DNA from 2 places in the Lysinibacillus sp. TE18511 genome. Region 2 is predicted to be linked to the other one. Evidence: riboswitches for the same ligand, from Rfam matches in the RefSeq annotation. Region 2 holds a riboswitch; the other holds the start of a gene.
What was found. Region 2 has a riboswitch for FMN ahead of ribE (riboflavin synthase). Riboswitches for the same ligand answer to the same signal wherever they lie in the genome.
Positions count from the first base shown of each region.

Region 1: it holds a riboswitch for FMN, as region 2 does, so the genes downstream of both, ACVWXS_RS11780 (ECF transporter S component) here and ribE (riboflavin synthase) in region 2, are expected to answer to the same signal.

Region 1 covers NZ_JBSSFD010000013.1:15,995-25,802, reverse strand. Annotated here, with positions in the region: gene ACVWXS_RS11800 (MBL fold metallo-hydrolase) at 1-7, shown strand, start outside; gene ACVWXS_RS11795 (hypothetical protein) at 337-1,212, shown strand; gene glnA (type I glutamate--ammonia ligase) at 1,325-2,659, opposite strand; gene ACVWXS_RS11785 (sodium-dependent transporter) at 2,880-4,226, opposite strand; gene ACVWXS_RS11780 (ECF transporter S component) at 4,382-4,969, opposite strand; FMN riboswitch at 5,192-5,385, opposite strand; gene ACVWXS_RS11775 (RNA polymerase subunit sigma) at 5,883-7,187, opposite strand; gene sigX (RNA polymerase sigma factor SigX) at 7,184-7,717, opposite strand; gene ACVWXS_RS11765 (ATP-binding protein) at 7,845-9,620, opposite strand; gene ACVWXS_RS11760 (response regulator transcription factor) at 9,613-9,808, opposite strand, start outside.
Region 2 covers NZ_JBSSFD010000008.1:93,774-103,581, reverse strand. Annotated here, with positions in the region: gene ACVWXS_RS08490 (spore germination protein) at 42-1,487, opposite strand; gene ribH (6,7-dimethyl-8-ribityllumazine synthase) at 1,613-2,080, opposite strand; partial or broken gene ribB (3,4-dihydroxy-2-butanone-4-phosphate synthase) at 2,134-2,727, opposite strand; gene ribE (riboflavin synthase) at 2,754-3,392, opposite strand; FMN riboswitch at 3,576-3,701, opposite strand; FMN riboswitch at 3,907-4,032, opposite strand; gene ACVWXS_RS08470 (SDR family NAD(P)-dependent oxidoreductase) at 4,231-4,986, opposite strand; gene abc-f (ribosomal protection-like ABC-F family protein) at 5,079-6,704, opposite strand; gene ACVWXS_RS08460 (hypothetical protein) at 7,110-7,349, shown strand; gene ACVWXS_RS08455 (hypothetical protein) at 8,121-8,450, shown strand; gene ACVWXS_RS08450 (HAD hydrolase-like protein) at 8,517-9,134, shown strand; gene ACVWXS_RS08445 (VanW family protein) at 9,281-9,808, opposite strand, start outside.

The DNA.
Region 1 (9,808 bases), on a different contig from region 2:
GCTTTAGTAGATGTTACAAAATTAGCTACTAAAATTTATTATTTTACCCTTTCATAGACAGAGAGATCTACCTTTAATCAATATAAATGTTATTACCGTAGTCTAAATGGAGAGATTCAAATAAAAATAATAGAGAGAACAATAATACTATCTTGTGCAGCTATATTCCTATTCATTGTTTTTAAAGCCGTATATTATGGTGTACAGGCAAATAGATCTTTGATTAAACCCCAAAGTTCAAATTATTATCAAATAATAGATAAAGATTTTAATAAAACAGTAGACGTTCCTTTTACTAGTATTACTTCATATAGGGGTAGTGCTGACTATATTTATATGAGCGTAGATCAAGAGAGTCCTTCTCTTGATAATAAAATTATTGAATATAATCGCAAGACTCAAAAATACAAAACTATATTTAATACCAAATTCGATATGCCATCAGTTCAAGGGGTAGAATTAAATGATAATTGGTTATTGTGGGTAGATGCCGATGAAAGTGGGTGGCAGCTAAATCCATATTTTATGAATTTAAAGATACAAGAAATTCACCCATTGACGAAAGAAAATGAAGAAAATGTTTTTAATGATTTTCCTGTACTAATTGGAGACTACGCAGCTTGGATTAAAATGAGTAGAAAAGATGAAAAAGCGGAAGTTATGCTTAAGAATCTCAAAACAGGCGAAACAACAAGTATATTTAATTTAAATAGCTTTTCATCTTTGTCTGCAAAGGATGGAAAATTATTATTTACTGATAAAAAAGATCATTTTGGATATATCTATTTGTATGATGTGAAAAGTAAAGAAATAAAAGAATTTAAGAGTTCTTATGAATTTATTGGTTGGGCAAGGCTTCTGAATGATCAACAATGGGTTTATCTAACATTTGACGCCCCATCTGAACCTTCAACTGGTGATGGTAAGCTAATTTTTTATGACGCTGCGACCAATCATTCGCAAGAAGTTGTTTCGGATATTAATTCGGTAAGTGAACTTAACACTGATTTTAATAATGAAGTATTTTTATATTTCAATGAAAATGGATACTATAAAAAATTTAAGATACAGGATCATCTATTAGTTGAGGATGGTTTGTTAGAAACACGTTATTTTTTTAGATTTTCAGCTGAAAATGGTATTTATATCTATGATCAAGAACTCCCAAATGAAAAATACAAATTAATTATCCAAAGTGAACTGCCTAACTAAAATAGCTATCCCTATCACTGAAAAATAGGGTTAGCCTTCTTCTTTGACACTCAATTCCTCACATTTTAGATCAAAAAAAGTGTTGGAGCACCAAAGCTCCAACACTCCCCTTCTAATACATTTTCAAATATTCTTCCCGCTCCCAATTGTGGACACATGTACGGTAATTATTCCATTCTATTTCTTTAGCAGCTGTAAACTTCTCAAAGATATGATCTCCAAGTGCTTCACGTACGATAGGATCCATATCTAGTTCGATGAGTGCATATTCCAATGATGCCGGGAGACTGTCAATGCCATTTAATTCTCGCTCATCTCGTGTCATTTTATAAATATTTCGATCTACAGCGTCTGGAGGGGTTAGATCTTTGCGAATTCCATCGAGCCCAGATGCTAAAATAACGGCCATCGCTAAATATGGGTTTGCTGCTGGATCGACAGAACGAAGCTCGACACGTGTTGAAAGCCCTCGTGCAGCAGGAATTCGTATAAGCGGCGAACGGTTTTGAGCAGACCATGCTACATAGCAAGGGGCTTCATAGCCAGGCACTAAGCGTTTATAGGAATTAACGAGTGGGTTTGTAATTGCTGTAAAACCATGTACATGTTCTATAATTCCTGCCATAAAACTACGGGCTGTTTGGCTCAATTGTAATTCTGCATTTTCATCATAAAACGCATTTTTATCCCCTTCAAATAAGGATAAGTTGAAATGCATTCCGGAACCATTGACGCCAAATAATGGCTTTGGCATAAAGGTTGCATGCAGTCCATGCTGTGCAGCGATTGTTTTTACAACAAGTTTAAACGTTTGAATATTATCACAAGCTTCGATAGCATTTGCATACTTAAAGTCGATTTCATGCTGACCAGGGGCAACCTCATGATGAGAGGCTTCGATTTCAAAACCCATTTCTTCTAGCTCTAATACGATATCACGTCGACAGTTCTCACCTAGGTCTGTCGGAGCTAAATCGAAGTATCCTCCACTATCGTTTAGCTCAAGTGTTGGGTGTCCTTTTTCATCTAACTTAAATAAGAAAAACTCTGGCTCAGGTCCTAAATTAAATGAAGTAAAACCTAGCTCCTCCATCTCCTTTAAAATTCGTTTAAGATTTGAGCGTGGATCCCCCTCAAACGGTGTACCATCTGGTCTAGCAATATCACAAATAAAGCGTGCCACTTTCCCCTTTTCAGCAGTCCAAGGAAAAATCACGAAGGTACTAAAGTCGGGACGTAAGTACATATCTGATTCTTCAATTCGCACAAAACCTTCAATAGATGAACCATCAAACATCACTTTATTGTCCAATGCTTTTTCTAATTGGCTAACTGGTATTTCAACATTTTTAATCGTTCCTAATATATCCGTAAATTGTAGGCGAATAAATTTCACATTTTCTTCCTTCACTCGACGTACAATATCTTCTTTTGTATAATGTTTCATTTCTCACCACTCCAATGTAATTTTTGTTAACATCATTTCTTTGTAACTGTTTTAAAAATACATTAAAAGGACAAAAAACGCAATAGACATGTCATGTTTCCTTACATCCATTTTTTCGAATATATTAATCTTATTTTGAGATAGATAGGATGCAAGGACACACGGTCTCAATTAAAAAAGTAGGTTGTATTCCAGTTAAATGAAATACAACCTACTCTCTTTAATATTGTAAAAGCATATTTACTAACACAACAATAATCACAACAGGTACTACTATTAACATCAATAGACGATATATTGAATAGAACCCTTGTCCCATTTGACTACCTATCAACAATTCCTTCTTCACAAATTCTTTATCAACTACATAGGCAATAAAGATAGCGATCAACAAATTGCCTAATGGAAGCATTAAATTTGATACTAAAAAGTCTGTTGCATCAAAAATTGTTTTCCCAAAGATCGATACATCTGCTAATGTACTTGATGAAAGCGCTGCTGGGATTGCGGCAATAAAGACGACTACACCTAACAACATCGCCAATTTAGAACGAGACATACGACCCTTTTCAATAAATGCCGCTACGATAATTTCATATAAACTGAAGGAAGATGTTAGCGTTGCGAATAAAAATAATAATAAAAACATCGCTAAGAATATTTCACCAAATGGCATTTGACTAAACGCTGTTGGCAGAACCATAAATAGCAAGCCTGGTCCAGCTGCAGGCTCTAAATCAAAAGCAAACACAACAGGGAAAATCGCTAATCCTGCTAAAAACGATACAAGCACAGTTAAGAGTACAACGGAGCCCGCCGAGTTAGGCAAACTCACATCCTTTTTTAAATATGAACTGTACGTCACAAGACAAGAAAACCCTACTGCTAAACCAAAGAAGGACTGCCCTAACGCTTCTAATACAGCCTTACCAGTAATATTGGAAAAATCCGGCCACAAGAAGAATTTAACACCTTCCATTGCCCCATCTAATGTTACCGCTCGCACAACAAGCACTATAAACATGATAAATAATAAAGGCATCATCCACTTATTAGCCTTCTCTATACCATTTTGCACCCCAAGTGAAATGACTAGTACATTTATCAGCGTAAACAACCCTAAACCTAGCAATGTAATCCAAGGCGTTCCTACAATCTTTCCAAATAATTCACTAGGATCATTTACAGGATCAATAACAGCTCCAGCTACACCAAGCCCACTATATATAAAGATCCAGCCTCCTACAACGCTATAAAAAGTTAACAACAAAAAACAGCCCAGCACGCCCATTCGGCCAACCCATGCCCAGCCTGTTTTTGTCGGTGCAATTTTTTTATATGCAGTCACAGCTTCCGACTGTGTACCACGTCCTAAAACGTATTCTGATAATAACATCGGTAAACCAATTAACAAAGTAAAGAAAACAAAAATAAGGAAAAACGCTCCCCCACCACTTTGTCCAGTAACATACGGAAGCTTCCAAATTGCCCCCAGTCCAATTGCAGCTCCTGCCGACGCCAAAATAAAGCCTAGTTTACTAGACCATTGACTCTTTTGTTCACTCATCTCTTCAAACTCCTCTAACATTCTAAACTCTTCCTTATTTTACACTAAAATACTAAAATCGACTAGATGATAAATTTCTACCCGTCACTTCAATTCTTCTCTTACATTCTCATATAAAAAACCTCGAGCAATTTACAACTCGAGGTTCCAACTAATTATTTTGTTAAATACATGGAACGCTGATTAATAATCCATTTACGCATTGTTGTGAATAGTAACGCCATGATGACCGTTATTAAAATACCTTTCACAATATTAAATGGCAAGATTCCAGCTACGATCATTTTATATAGTGAATCACCTACAACAGGCTCCATACCTAAAAAGTAAGTGTACATAGGTAAAAATACTGCATAGTTCAGAAGGCTCATTCCTACTGCCATAATAATTGTTCCAGCAGCTAAACCTCCAACAAGACCTTTAACCGTTTTGAAGCGATTAAAAATAAAGCTCACTGGTAATATAAATAAAATGCCTGTTGTAAAGTTCGCCATATGTCCTACCGGTACTCCCGTTGGCGTGCCTGAGAAAATCCAGTCCAACACATTTTTAAATAATTCTACTAAAATACCGGCTATCGGTCCCATTGTGATTGCAGCTAGTAATGCTGGCATATCACTGAAATCCACTTCCAAAAATGCCGGGAATGGCGGAATTGGGAAATTAAAAAGCATTAACAAAAACGAAATACTGCTCAGCATACCAATCGTAATAAACGATTGAAGTTTCAAATTTTTCTTCATTGAAAACTCTCTCCTCTTTGCTGATTCAATCTCGCAAGAAGAAAGGCCACGACCTTATCCATTATTATTATGAAAAAACCCTTATGCAAAAGAGCATAAGGGAGAATAGGCATGATTAATAAACGCCATTGATTAGCTATTTTTGAGCAAGCACTGTGTGAAGACACATCGAAAAAAACGCTCGCACATAGCTAAATTCATAACAATGAATGACGATCGTACCTCCATCTTCTCCCATCCAGACTTTAACTGTCGGCCTTGGAATTACACCAAGTCAGCCATGCAAAAAACTTTGCACAGGTCGCGGGCTGAAGAGTCTTTAGTAAATCATTCGAGCCAATGTATTAAAAGTAACATTAGCGATTTACAACTCTATTACCGCCGGTCGGGATTTTCACCCTGCCCCGAAGATGAATCAATATTTTTTGTTTTATAACTTTACTATAATGAATTATTAAGGAAAAGTAAATAGCTTTTCAACAATTATGCCTCCATCGGATATTGGACACCCGCTGAAAAGTTACTTAAAACCGCATTCATCTCACCACCTATAGAGGTGAGAGACTTTTATAGCTGACGCTTTGCTTTCGCTACAAAAAACATTTGCTGAAAGAAGTTAAAAGATCCCGATTAAACTTGTATGTTTTGCCTCATAAACTGGCTCATCACCATAACTCAGGGTTGCTTTCCATTCCTCTATCGGCTTGCTCTAGGTCTCATCTGTGACGCTATGATTTGCTCCAAGGAGTCATCATGTTAGAATGGTCTACTTTTTAACAAGTATCATCCCTAGCTTTAAATAAGTAGCTCATAAATGGACAAGAGCATTCACGCACATATAGTGGCGAGAATGCTCCCAAAATTTACTTATACGTTTTTTGTTCTTCTATTTTGAAGTTTAACGTTATGCTATTTATGGCATATATTGTTTATTGGCTCCCACAGGCTTTGGTAAGAAATTTTTCAAATCAAATCCCTCCCAGCTCTCCTGTACCACATTATCTAAACGTACTTGTAAATCAAAGCTTGCAGCAGTGAGCATCATCGCTTCAATTAATTGAGTTGCACGAACGGCATCCATTGTTGTTAAATCAAGTGGCTCATTAAATGTAACGACAACACCTTCAGCTACCTCTTGCACAGTGTATGTCACATGTCCAGGAACGACCGGAACGTATCCATCATCTTTTTTATTTCCCATATCGACAAGAGCTTCTGTTACAGTAGAATAAGTCTTGCTAGAATCAGGTGATAAATACTCAGCCCCATTTTCATCTTTATATAAATAATAATTATAATGATTTTGTCTTGTTAATGCGATAGACTTATTTTGCTCCCCGTCTTCCTGAGACTCATCAGCTGTACCATCTGGATTTTCAATCTCAATCTCTTTATACTCTGAGTCTGAGAATGTATCCTGTACTGTTCCAACGTATTCGCTATTATCCGCAGAAGCAACATCATAGTCATTTTCTTGCGGCAATACATGAACAAGTTTATCGTCCTTCTCCTTCAATTCACCTTTATACGGGTGGTAATTAGTAAAGCCCTTTTCTTCCTCATCAATTTGCGGTGCATACTTTTCATACATTTGCAATGTTGTAGGCTTCTTTTTCCCAAAATCAGTGGCAACTCGTTCGTTCGGGATAACGTATGTCATTGGCACACTTTCCTTATCACGGTTTGCCAAACCAATGCGAAACACTACTGCGTTTGTTAAATCTTCCTCATAAACAGATGACCTTAGTGACATCATACGTGAATATTTTGATACAATATCAGATTCTATAATATCGTCATCGTTTTCAAAGCTTTTTGCAGCCCGATTATCTTGTATTGTAGAATATTGAGAAGTATCAGGAGCGTTAGCTTGATCCATATTTACCTCTTTATTATTCATGTACATAGACCCCACAAGTACTGTTAGGGCGAAAACAGCTGCACCACTCAGAAAAATAGGCCATTTACGTACGTTCTTCTTTGTTGTAGCGGTTTCGGTACTTACTTGTTGCGTATGACTATTTTGTTGTTGCTCTTTGGATATTATTTCGTCATCCATTGGTTGTTGTACGGCTTTTTGAAGATGGATATTATCCTGTAAGCGTGCATCTGCCAATAATCTATTTAATACTTCTTCTTTCGAACGGCGGTCAGAAAGCTTAGGGGCATTATTTAATACATGTTCAAATTGGTCATCATCAAATTGATTATGCGTCATTGCCGTTTCGCCTCCTGTTCTCTAACCTGTTGTAGCTGTTGCCTTAAAAATTTTATGGCACGATGCTGAGTGGTTTTTACTTTCGCTTCTGTCCAATCTAGTATTTGCGCTGTTTCCGCAATCGATAAATCTTGAAAGTAGCGCATAATAATGACCATTTTTTGGTCACCTGTACAGTTTTCAAGTGCGGATTGTACCTGCATAAATTCATCACTAGCTTGTAGCATATCTTCCGGTGATGGTGTGGTTGAATGTAGCTGTTCCGTTTCCCAATCAAAAAAATCGAGTGAATGTTTTTGACGCACAGCCTGCTTTCTAAAATGATCAATCGCGACATTTTTAGCAATAGCAAAAAGCCATGTCTTCTCGCTGCTATTTCCTGCAAACTGATCATATGAACGTAATACACGAACATAAACCTCGTGCGCTAAATCCTCAGCAAGTGTACGGTTTTTTACTAAATAAATAAGAAACTGGAACACGTCTTGATGGTATTCATCGTATAGCCGATGGAACACGGAGTCATTCAAAGCACTCCACCCCCGTTCAATTATATTTGTCGTCTAAATGTTCACAGAAGTTACATCCAATTAATACCATTTTATCAATTATACATCGGCATAATTGCATCCGCTGAAAGAACTTAGTAGTGATGTATTAATCGAATGGTAAATAAAACGTGAAGGTAGTACCCTCTTTCAGCACACTATCTACCATAATATTGCCTGAATGAGCCTTGACAATATTTCTAGCAATAGCTAAACCTAGGCCAGTTCCACCTTTGGAACGTGTACGTGCCTTATCTGCTTTATAGAAACGTTCAAAAACATATGGTAAGTCCTCTTGTGGAATGCCATGCCCTGTATCCTGAACAGAAATTTTGGAAAAAGTCGGCTCTTTCTCAACCTTTACCGTTACTGACCCTTCAGTAGTATGACGGAGAGCATTATCAATTAAATTCGTTAACACTTGTTCAATCCGATCCTCATCTATACTAATCGTAGCTTCGTCATTAAATTCACTGTCAAATACTAGACGTACATGCTTCTCTTTTGCAACCTGTGCAAATTTTTGAGTAATACGTTCAAATGTTGAATTAATTGGGAGCTCATCCTTGTAAAGAGTCATATGGCCGGATTCCATACGTGCAAGATCTAATAAATCTGTTACGAGGCGTCCCATACGTTTTGATTCATCATAAATTATTTTAGTAATCTCATTTCGTTCTTCTTGATCTTGAATAAAATCATCATCCATTAAGGCCTCCGAATAGCCTTGAAGCATCGAAATTGGCGTCCGTAACTCATGAGACACATTGGCAATAAAGTCTGAACGTAGTTTTTCTAAACGATGTTGCTCTGTCATATCACGAATAACTGCAACGGCTCCACGTATCGATTCACCACTATAAAGGGGGCTAATCGTAAACGTATAGTAACTTCCATCCATCTCGATTTCTTCTTCAAGCTTATCCTCAAACATCAGGACATGGTCAAGCATATGATAAAGCTCTGGTGGAATTGGTTTAGCACTTTGCGAGCCTTTATTGACAAACCATTTTTGCATTAAACGCTCTGCCGGTGGGTTGCTTAATAATATTGTACGATCACGATTAAACGTAATAACCGCATCAGTCATCGATGTCAAAATATTTGATAGCTGTTCATTTTCTTGATTGATAACTTCTAGATTGTGTTTCAATTGTCGTCCCATTTGATTAAAAGCAACAGCAAGCTGGCCGATTTCATCATTTTGTGTTGTCGGCATTTTCGCTTCAAAATTTCCTTTAGCAATTTCAAACGCCAATTCACGCATTTTACGCAGTGGTGATGTAATTCGTGATGATAGGAAAAAGGCAAAGAATGTCGTAAGGACAAAGGCAATGACAGCAGATAAAATGACAATTTTCGTCGTTTCATTCGATGTTTTATGTAGTACATCTGGACTTTGATAAATAAAGACCGCTCCGTGCACTGCATTTTCTACATTTAATGGGAAACCAAGCACGACATATGATTCCATTGTTTCCTTGTCTGTAGAAGACGGCATCATCATTTCTTTAATGATTGGTTCATCGGATTGAAAAATTTCGTGGAAAGATTTATTAGCTAGTATCGTATCTTGTATTTCTTTTTTATTTACACCTTCCTGCAAAGCAAACGATACTGCTTCATGGTTAATTGCAATAAGCGCATTCGTACTTTCAGGTAAAATTTCTTTTAATAATTCAGAAGTCGACTCCGCCGTTTCATTATCATCTACTATACTTGCAACAGTTGTTGCTATTTGACGCAAAGAGCTTTCTGCTTGCTGCATATGGTAATTTTGAAGAAACTCGAGCATTAAAACCGTGAAAACAAACAATACAAATGAAACGAGAAGCAATATGGTTACCCATAGCTTCCCGACAACACTATTCCATATTCTATTCATTAACAACCTCAAATTTGTAGCCAACGCCCCATACAGTAACAATCATCTTTGCAGCGTTTTCAGATACACGGTTGAGCTTTTCGCGTAAACGTTTGACATGTGTGTCAACTGTACGTAAATCGCCAAAGAAATCATAATGCCAAACTTCTTTTAGTAATTGTTCACGGTCAAATACTTTGTCTGGCGAT
Region 2 (9,808 bases):
AGACCAGGCATATAATACCTGATCTTTGTATAAGTAAGTATTTATTTTTCTTTGCTAGATGTTCTTGACTTATCCTGTACTTTTAAAAATGTTGGCCGCTTACCGTATCCGTCTATAGATAAACGAAATAAAGACTTTTTAATATCCTGCCAATCTAAATCTGCTCCTATACTTAAATATGGAACACCTAATACTCGTAAATTTGCCATATAAAGAAGTATGAAGAACATCGAAATAAAGAATCCAAATAACCCCAAAAAAGCAGATGCTACAATAATAATTATCCTGAAAATACTCATTGCGGATACAATAGATTGATTGATGAGTGTAAAAGCTGCAATACTTGAAGTCGCAATAACTACAATCATGGAAGGACTCGTAACACCTGCTTTAATTGCTGCATCTCCAATAACTAATCCCCCAACAACACTTATTGAACCACTGATCACATTGGGTAGATGTATATTTGCTTCTCGAAATAATTCAAACATAAAAAGCATCATTAATATTTCAAGAATCGTTGGAAATGGGAGCCCCGTTCTTGATTCAACAACCGTCGCTAAAAGAATCAATGGCAATTGCTCTTGATGATGAGTCGTTAGCGCTAGCCAAAAACCTGGTAAAAGTACACTTAAAAAGATAGCTAATCTTCGTAATGAACGCTCCATAGAACTTACAATAACCGGATATTCATTATCCTCAGCTGATTTAAATAGTAACATTGAATTAGCAGGAGTAATAATGACATATGATACACCATCAACAATGATGAGAATACGCCCACTACTTAAAGCTTGTAAGGCAAAATCAGGACGTCCAGTATAATCATGTCTAGGTAGAATTTTTGCACTCTGCTCCATTCTTTCCATCAATAAATCTCCACTAAATACAACATCCGTATCCACTCGCTGCAGCTGTAATTTTATTTGCTCGAGCATCTTTTGATTTACGACATCTTCTAAATAAAGCACAGCTACCGTTGTTTTGGAACGTTTACCAAGTTCATAAGTTTCAACACTTAATGAATTAGTAGGTAATCGTTTTCGTAATAAAGCAATATTAATAAAAACATCCTCAATAAAATCATCTCTCGGGCCTTTGACAACTAATTCCAGGGTTGTTTCTTTAATGTCCCGATTAGGTTTTTTAGCAATATTACTTGAATACAACAAATTCATATCTTCAAAATACAGTAATACATGTCCTCTATAGACTTTTGTAATGGCATCATCTTTACTTGAAATTTTCTGAAGTTGAGGAATGTGTAAATTATTTTGTATATGTTCTTCTAACATTTCATCCTGCGATGCAGTAAATAGTGATTGAACTCGTTGCACAATAACGGTGTGTAGTAACCGCTCATTAATGATTCCTTCACATTTTATCACATGTACCTTATGTTGCTGAAAGACATATTCTTGGAATACCACATCAGCAGAGCGTTGAAATAGTGCCTTCAAAGATTTCAAGTTTAACTCTTGTTTCATTGACGAAATATTCCTCATCTCCTACTGAGCCAGCTCCAAATTAGTACATTAATCAATACACTTATGCATATTTTTCCCTTACTATTTAAAAATATTCAAGAATACAGGATGTTGAACAAAATGCTTTATCCAATCATCTTCCTTAAGTTTGCCATTTCGATAGCAGACATTGCCGCATCATAGCCTTTATTGCCTGATTTAGTGCCCGCACGTTCAATTGCTTGCTCGATATTTTCAGTTGTAACAATGCCAAAAATAACAGGTACATTTGTAGATAATGACACACTTGCAATACCTTTTGCCGATTCATTACATACATAGTCATAGTGTGTTGTTGAACCACGAATCACCGTACCTAATCCAATAATTGCGTCATAGGTATTTGTTTCAGCCAACTGTTTTGCGATGAAAGGAACTTCAAATGCACCAGGAACCCATGCTACATCGATCGAGTTTTCATCCACACCATGACGCTTTAAACCATCTAACGCCCCGTCCAATAATTTGCTTGTAATAAATTCATTGAAACGTCCTACTACTACTGCTATTTTTAAATCCGTACCAATTAATTGTGCTTCAAATGTTCTACCCATTTTTCTTCTCTCCTCTTTTATATCGTCAGTTTGTTTTCTTCAATTATTTGTTGACGTCGATAGGTTGCCAATGCTTCTACTGAAATCATTTTTAAATGATGTTGAGCTGCATACTTGATAAGGTCATTAAAGCGTAGCATTCTACCATCGTCGCCCATAATTTCACAAATAATGCCCACAGGGATACTATTACAAAGTTTGGCTAAATCAATTGTTGCTTCGGTATGACCTCTACGCTCTAAGACACCATTATCCTTCGCTATTAATGGAAATATATGGCCAGGTCTACGAAAATCCTCAGCCTTTGCTTGTGGTTCTATCATTTTTTCTATAGTCATCGCTCGTTCAAATGCGCTGATTCCTGTCGTTGTATTCACATGATCTATGCTAACTGTAAATGCCGTTTGATGATTATCTGTATTATGACGGACCATTGGGTGCAAGCCTAATTTCAGTGCAAGTTGCTGTGAAATCGGTGTACAAATAAGACCTCTTCCATAGGTCGCCATAAAGTTAATCGTTTCAGGTGTCATAAACTCCGCGAGCGCCAGTAAGTCTCCTTCATTTTCTCGGTCCTCATCATCTACAACAACAATCATCTTACCTTGTTTTAAATCCTCTATTGCTTCTTCAATTGAATGTAGCAATATCGCCACCTCCTGTTCAGTGTTAGTTAAAACCCGTTTTGTGCTAAGAAGTCTCTCGTAATGGTCGGCATTTCCTGTCCACGCTTCAGTTGATGCAAAATATATTTCCCAACTAAATCGGTTTCTATATTGACGAGATCTCCAATTTTCTTCATACCTAAAATTGTTTCCTTGTAAGTGTGCGGTATCAGTGCTACTGTGACACTATTCTTCTCGACTTGAAAAAGTGTTAAGCTCGTACCGTCAATGGTGATGGAACCCTTTGGAATACAATAGCCCGTTAACTCCTCTGACAACTCAAAATCAATATAGACTGCATTTGCTAATGCTCGCTTACGCAATATTTTTCCTACTCCGTCTACATGTCCTGATACAAAATGTCCACCGAAACGTCCATTAGCAGACATGGCGCGCTCTAAATTTACCGGATCTCCTACAGCAAGCTGCTGTAAATTTGTTGCTTTCACCGATTCAGGCATCACATCCATCGTCAGCTCCTGTTCATTAAAATGTATCACCGTTAAACAAACACCATTGACCGCTATACTGTCCCCGAGCTTTACATCCTCCACCATTTTCGATGAAATAACGGTGATTTTCATACTTTGTCGATTGCTTTGCAAAGTTTTTACTGTACCAATATCTTCAACAATCCCTGTAAACAATTTTCCACCTACTTCCTATGCTTTGAGAGTTCCGATTTTTTGCGGTTGTCCCTCCTCCCAGCATTAAAAAAATTTCATTCAAACAAAAAACCCCTTTCATCAAAGGGGTTTGGGAGTTCATATAAATAAGACGTCAACAAACAAACCTAATGGATACAATTTTTTTCCATAGGCTATCATCTCATTGTTCTTCTCCCATCCAGACTGTCACTGTCGGTTTTGGATTTGCACCAAATCAGCTTGCGCTCACGGACTTTGAATTACTTCATCACCGCCGATTGGGAATTTCACCCTACCCCGAAGAACATACTACTATTCAATTCGTTAGCTAAATAATAAATCAATTTCGCCTTGGCGTAATTGTGTCCGGAGGCTTTATCTTCATTTTAGTGGGTGTCCAAACACCTACTGAATGAAAATAAAAAAACTTCCCAACTTAAATGATGGGAAGTAGTTAACAAAAGCATACTCAAATAAACCTTGTAAATTCAACCGAATTTAAAAAGCTCATACTTTTACCCTTCTCCCATCCAGACTATAACTGTCGGTTTTGGATTTGCACCAAATCAGCTTGCGCTCACGGACTTTGAATTACTTCATCACCGCCGATTGGGAATTTCACCCTACCCCGAAGGATTTTTTTATTTAGCTATTTCTTACGATAACACTATTTTATTATATTATCCAGATAATTCTTAATAAAAATCTTTTCTCTAATTCATTTCTTTTCACAAGTTGCACTGTCGTTGCGTTTTCAATGTCACTACTTAAATGAAAATAAAAACAGCCACCACCTTTGGTCATTAATAAAGACCAACGGCGTGGCTGTTCAAAAAGATTATACAGTTAAACTACCGTCTACAGAGACAACAGCACCAGCCATAAAGCTTGCTTTATCTGAAGCTAAAAATAGGACCGCTTCTGCTACTTCTTCTGGTTCACCATGGCGTCCCATACGTACACGTGACATTTCTTCTGGTACGTATCCTGTTTTTTCAAGTGTTTCACCAACACTATGGAATAATGGTGTAACAATACCACCTGGACACACAGCATTAACACGAATACCTTTATTTGCATACTCGATCGCTACACCTTTCGTTAAACCGATTACTGCATGTTTACTCGCGGAGTATACAGCAATACTGTGTTCTGGACGAATACCTGCAGATGAAGCAGTATTTATAATTGACCCTTTCCCCTGCTTCTCCATTACTGGAATGACATATTTCATACCTAGAAAAATACCTTTTACATTGATATCCATAAGACGATCGTATTCTTCCAATTCAACCATTGTAAATGGTGCAAACTTTTGAATGATGCCAGCGTTATTGAAGAATACATCGATACGGCCATATGTGTTTATAGCTTGCTTTACATAATTCTGAACATCCTCTACTTTGGAAACATCCGCTTTAACGAATATCCCTTCACCGCCATTTTGTTGAATTAGTTTAAGAGTCTCTTCTCCAGTTTTCTCGTTAAAATCAACTAACACGACTTTATAGCCATTCTCAGCAAATTTAATACTAGTTGCTCTACCAATTCCACTACCTGAACCTGTAATAACTGCAATTTGATTATTTGTCATATTCTCTTCCTCTTTTCGCTTTTATATTTATTACGTATTCACAAATATTTTCTCAATTGGTGGCCATCTTTGCTTTTCCATGCTTATGGCCCTTAGTTTAATTTCATTTTCATATAATCATTGTAATTACCGTCAAAGATACTCGTACCAGTTGGGGAAAGCTCCACCATTTTGTACGCTAGCTTATTGAGAAAATATCGATCATGCGAAATAAAGAAAAGTGTTCCCTCAAAATTCAAAAGAGCCTGTTCCAATACTTCTTTACTATATAAATCAAGATGATTAGTTGGTTCATCCATAATAAGCACATTAGCTTTTTGCAATACGAGTTTCGATAAAGCTACTCGTGCTCTCTCACCTCCGCTGAGGGCAGATATCTTTTTAAACACATCTTCACCAGTAAATAAGAAATTCCCTAAAACAGTACGAACTCTCGCTTCTTCAACGTGCGGGAATATATTCCAGACCTCCTGTAAAATAGTGTTATTTGGATGTAAGTCCGACTGCTCTTGATCGTAATAACCTATCGTTACACCGTTCCCCCAAGTAATAACACCACTATTTGGTCTAATTTCCTTTAACAGTGTCTTTAATAATGTTGATTTTCCGACACCATTCGGACCAATTAATGCAACCTTTTCACCACGATGTAGCTGAAAACTAATATTTTTTAATAGCGGTTGCTGCTCGCATTCTGTGGCAAAAGAGATGGATAAGTCTCTTACCTTTAACACTTCCTTATGCGAGTTTTTTTCCATTGAAAATGCCATCTGTGTATGTTTTAAATCCTTTAGAGGCATCTCAATTCGTTCTATTCTCTCAAGCTGTTTTCTTTTGTTTTTTGCACTTCTAGAAGAAGTAGCCATAGCAATATTGCGTTGTATATAGTCTTCCATTTTTGATATTTCTTGCTGTTGCAAGGCGTATTTTTTTCCAAGCAATTTCCGATTTTTTTCTTTATTTTCTACATACTTAGAGTAATTGCCGACATATTTTCTAACTTCTGTTCGCTCAATCTCATAGATTACATTAACAAGTGCATCTAAAAAATATCGATCATGCGAAATGACAAGAATGGAACCTTGGTATGAGCTTAAATACGTTTCAAGCCAATTTAAAGTTGTCAAATCCAAATGATTCGTCGGTTCATCTAGCAATAATAAATCTGGCTGTTCTAGTAAAATTTTCGCCAGTGCAAGTCGAGTTTTTTGTCCTCCACTTAGCTGATGAATTGGGGTATTTTTAGACGTACTTTCAAAGCCCATGCCATTAAGAATGCTGTTTATTTTAGCTTCTATTTCATAGCCACCATGCTGCATAAACCATTCTGATTTTATTGCATATCGATCCATAATTTTTTCAAATTTTTTAGGATTGTCTATGAACAACGGTTCGCTCATCTTCTTTTCAAGCTCTCGAAGTTCTTTTTCAACCTTAAGAAGGTCAGATAACACTTCTAACATTTCAGCCCAAATTGTATTATCTAGATTCAATCCACTGTCTTGGCGCAAATAACCAATTTTAATACCTTTCCTGATGTAAAGCTCGCCATGATCATACGGAAGGTCTCCCGCAATGATCTTTAATAATGTTGATTTACCTGCCCCATTAACACCAATTAAGCCAATTTTGTCTCCCCGCTCAATTTTCATCGTTATATTTGAGAGAATTGGATCTCCCAAATAGCTTTTACTAATTCCATTTAATTGAAGTATCATTTACTTAATCTCCTTATAAATTTTGGCCATCTCTTTTGCAAAGCTAAAGACGCTTAACAGATGAATGGACATATAAGGTTACACATCTCTTTTCACTCCTATCAATTATGCCTCGGCATAGTTTCGTCCGGAATCGGCTTTGTGCTTAGGCCTGCACGAGGGCCGACACGATGTCGGTCATTTCGGTAATGCCACAGGACGCGGCGTTTTTACCGATGCAGGTCAGTTAGCCGTTATCGCATGGATGCGATGATTTTAGGCTAACATCCTTTGTGAACTCCTTTCCGATTTCGTGACATCCGCCGGAGGCTTTGGGCCAACATGATGTTGGTCACTCAGTCGTTGCCACAGGACGTGGCGTTCTTAGACTGAGTTCCTCTATTTCAGCAGGTGTTTGGACACCTGATGAAAGAAGTTAAAACAAAAAAGGCGCCGAAAGAACGGCGCCTTAAAAGTGCGAAAAAACCCTACAAGCAGGGGGTATATTTCTTATATGTCACAAAAGAACGTAAAAAAGCGCCGTACAGAACCGGCGCCACAATGCGTAAATATATTTATACAAATTCATCAAGATTACTGACTACAATTGTTAAAATAAGAAGGCAAAAGCTTCCGGGATCTGTTTTCGATATGAAATTTGCTTAAAAAAGGGCAGACTTCTCCCTTTGACAGCAAATCCCCAAGAAGCATGTAAGATTTTACCTCTTTTTCTACTAAGCCTTTCGCGAATACAGTTTCCATTACTTTTACCTCCTTTCGAATTCAATAATTCCCACTAATCTATCACAATTCTATAAAGAACACAAATTTCTTAGTCAAAATTATATACTCTAATCCTGGCTGTACCTCTTGATGTGGTGGCTGAAATTTAGGGTGACAGGTACTTTTTCATTCATTCAACTATATAAAAATTTTATAGATGATTGATCAATTGCCAGTTTTAAACACAACACCATAGCGCTTTTATATTCAAAGACTTTGATTTATTATTTTACAACAGATGTGTTGATTAACCATTTTTATACATTCGAAGAGGCTGATTTCCGTTACGGGCTACTCGCTTTCCTGCGGGCGAGCGTCGAGCCGCTTCCTCCGCTTCGCTCCGTGCAGGGTCTCGTCTGTCTCGCTTTCCCGCGGGAGTCGAGTAGCCCTACACTACAATCAGTTAAAATGGTAATATATTGGCAAATCTGTAACAAAAAAATCTTTTCATCGCTCAATAATAAACCTATTTTTCCCTAATCAACACGCCTGATTTTACAATTAAAATTCTTCTTTTCGTTATTGAAATCAACGTATTCTCAGGTACAATGTTTACCAATGAAAGTTTCTTGCCCTCTATAGCTAAAAAATAATGGCTCATCACCAAAAGTTGTGGGTGACATTTGTTAAGACGTATCCTTGTATATAAGTTGATTGGAGTGGCGACTGGGCGACTCCTTGGGGCACAGCGTCAGAGGAACGCGAGTGAAGCGGCTCATCGGACGCCCCCAGGAAGCTCTGCTCTGCGCGAAAGCGAAGCGTCAGCGGCAAATGTTTTATCTGTGCGAAAGCACAGCGGCAGCAAATGTTTTATCTGTGCGAAAGCGTAGCGACAGCAACAACAAAGCGCCCAGTCGGAACGGAAATCAACCACACGTTATGGTGATGATCCAAAATAATTCATTATTAGTAATAAAAAATGCGCGTTTAGAGTTATTTACAATCCGTTGTTTCATATCCTGTATAATCATGTCATTTTTTTAAGAATAGGCAGTAACATTTTCAAAACAAAAACGTCTTTACAACTAGATTATAAAGGAGAAAGTTTACATGAAATATATTATCTTTGATTTTGATGGAACATTGGCAGATTCTACGGCAGTGTTAGCATCAGCTTGGAATACAATTGCGCAAAAATATAAATTTAAAGGAATAGAGTTAAAGGAAATTGAATCATTGAAAAAATTATCTATAGCGGAACGAAGTAAATTATTCGACTTTCCTCTGTATAAATTGCCCATGATATTACCTCAGTTTTATCGCTTATATCGCCAGTCATTAAATGATGTTCATCTTTATAACGGTATGAAGGAAGTTCTAATGGAAATTGATAAAAGGGGCTATAAAATCCTTATCATTTCCTCCAATTCACAGGAGAACATTTTAGAATTTCTAAATATGAACGGCATTCATTGTGTGTCAAATGTTCTTTGTTCAAACCGTATTTTTGGTAAAGATAAAGTAATTAAAAAGTTTTTAAAGGACTCAAACATTACACCATCAGAAGTTATATATATTGGTGATGAACAAAGAGACATTGTGGCCTGCAAAAAAGTGGGAGTGCCTATTATTTGGGTTGGTTGGGGATATGACGCTATTGAAGTTGTTCAACAAGAGGAACCCGAGTACAAAGTTGCTACACCACAGGAAATTTTAAACATCATATAAACTAAAAGGATCATAGCGATTAAAGAATCGCTATGACCCTCTTGTTGTTGAAAGAATGAATGTGGCAATGAAATTAAGGTGTCCTAAAATACCGCTGTCACTTCATTTTCTTCGCGCAAACCTTGATAAGTTCCTTTAAAAAAACACTATGACTTTTTCAAGATTTCTACATATTTTTCTGCTGTTCTTATCTCAACAGTAAGAGAATTTTTACTATAGTTAGCTTTTATTAAAAATGGTACATCACTTGTATTTTGGAATCTAAAATCTAAACCACCATAGGAAACCGTAGCATCTCTTCCTTTTGGAACATACCCAACATCTAAGGAATGGTGATGACGTTCTACAAATTTTACTAGTACTTGATCAACCGCGTTAAACAGGGTTGAAGACGTTTGACAAATGCCTCCCCCAATGCCCATCACAACCTTTTTGTTAATGATTTCTGGTGCGGGCTGATAACCATTCGCTTCGTCTCTAGGTCCAACGACTGTATTAAAGGAGAAATTATCTCCACTCCCAACGATCACATTATTGATGGCCTCCGCAGAAAGTTCAATATTTTTATTTCTTCCTATATCAGTGGTACCGAAGTAAGTTGTATAAGATGCGACAACTACTTCTTCTAAATAAGGAATATCTTCAAAAGAATAACCGCTTTCGGTAATATAAAG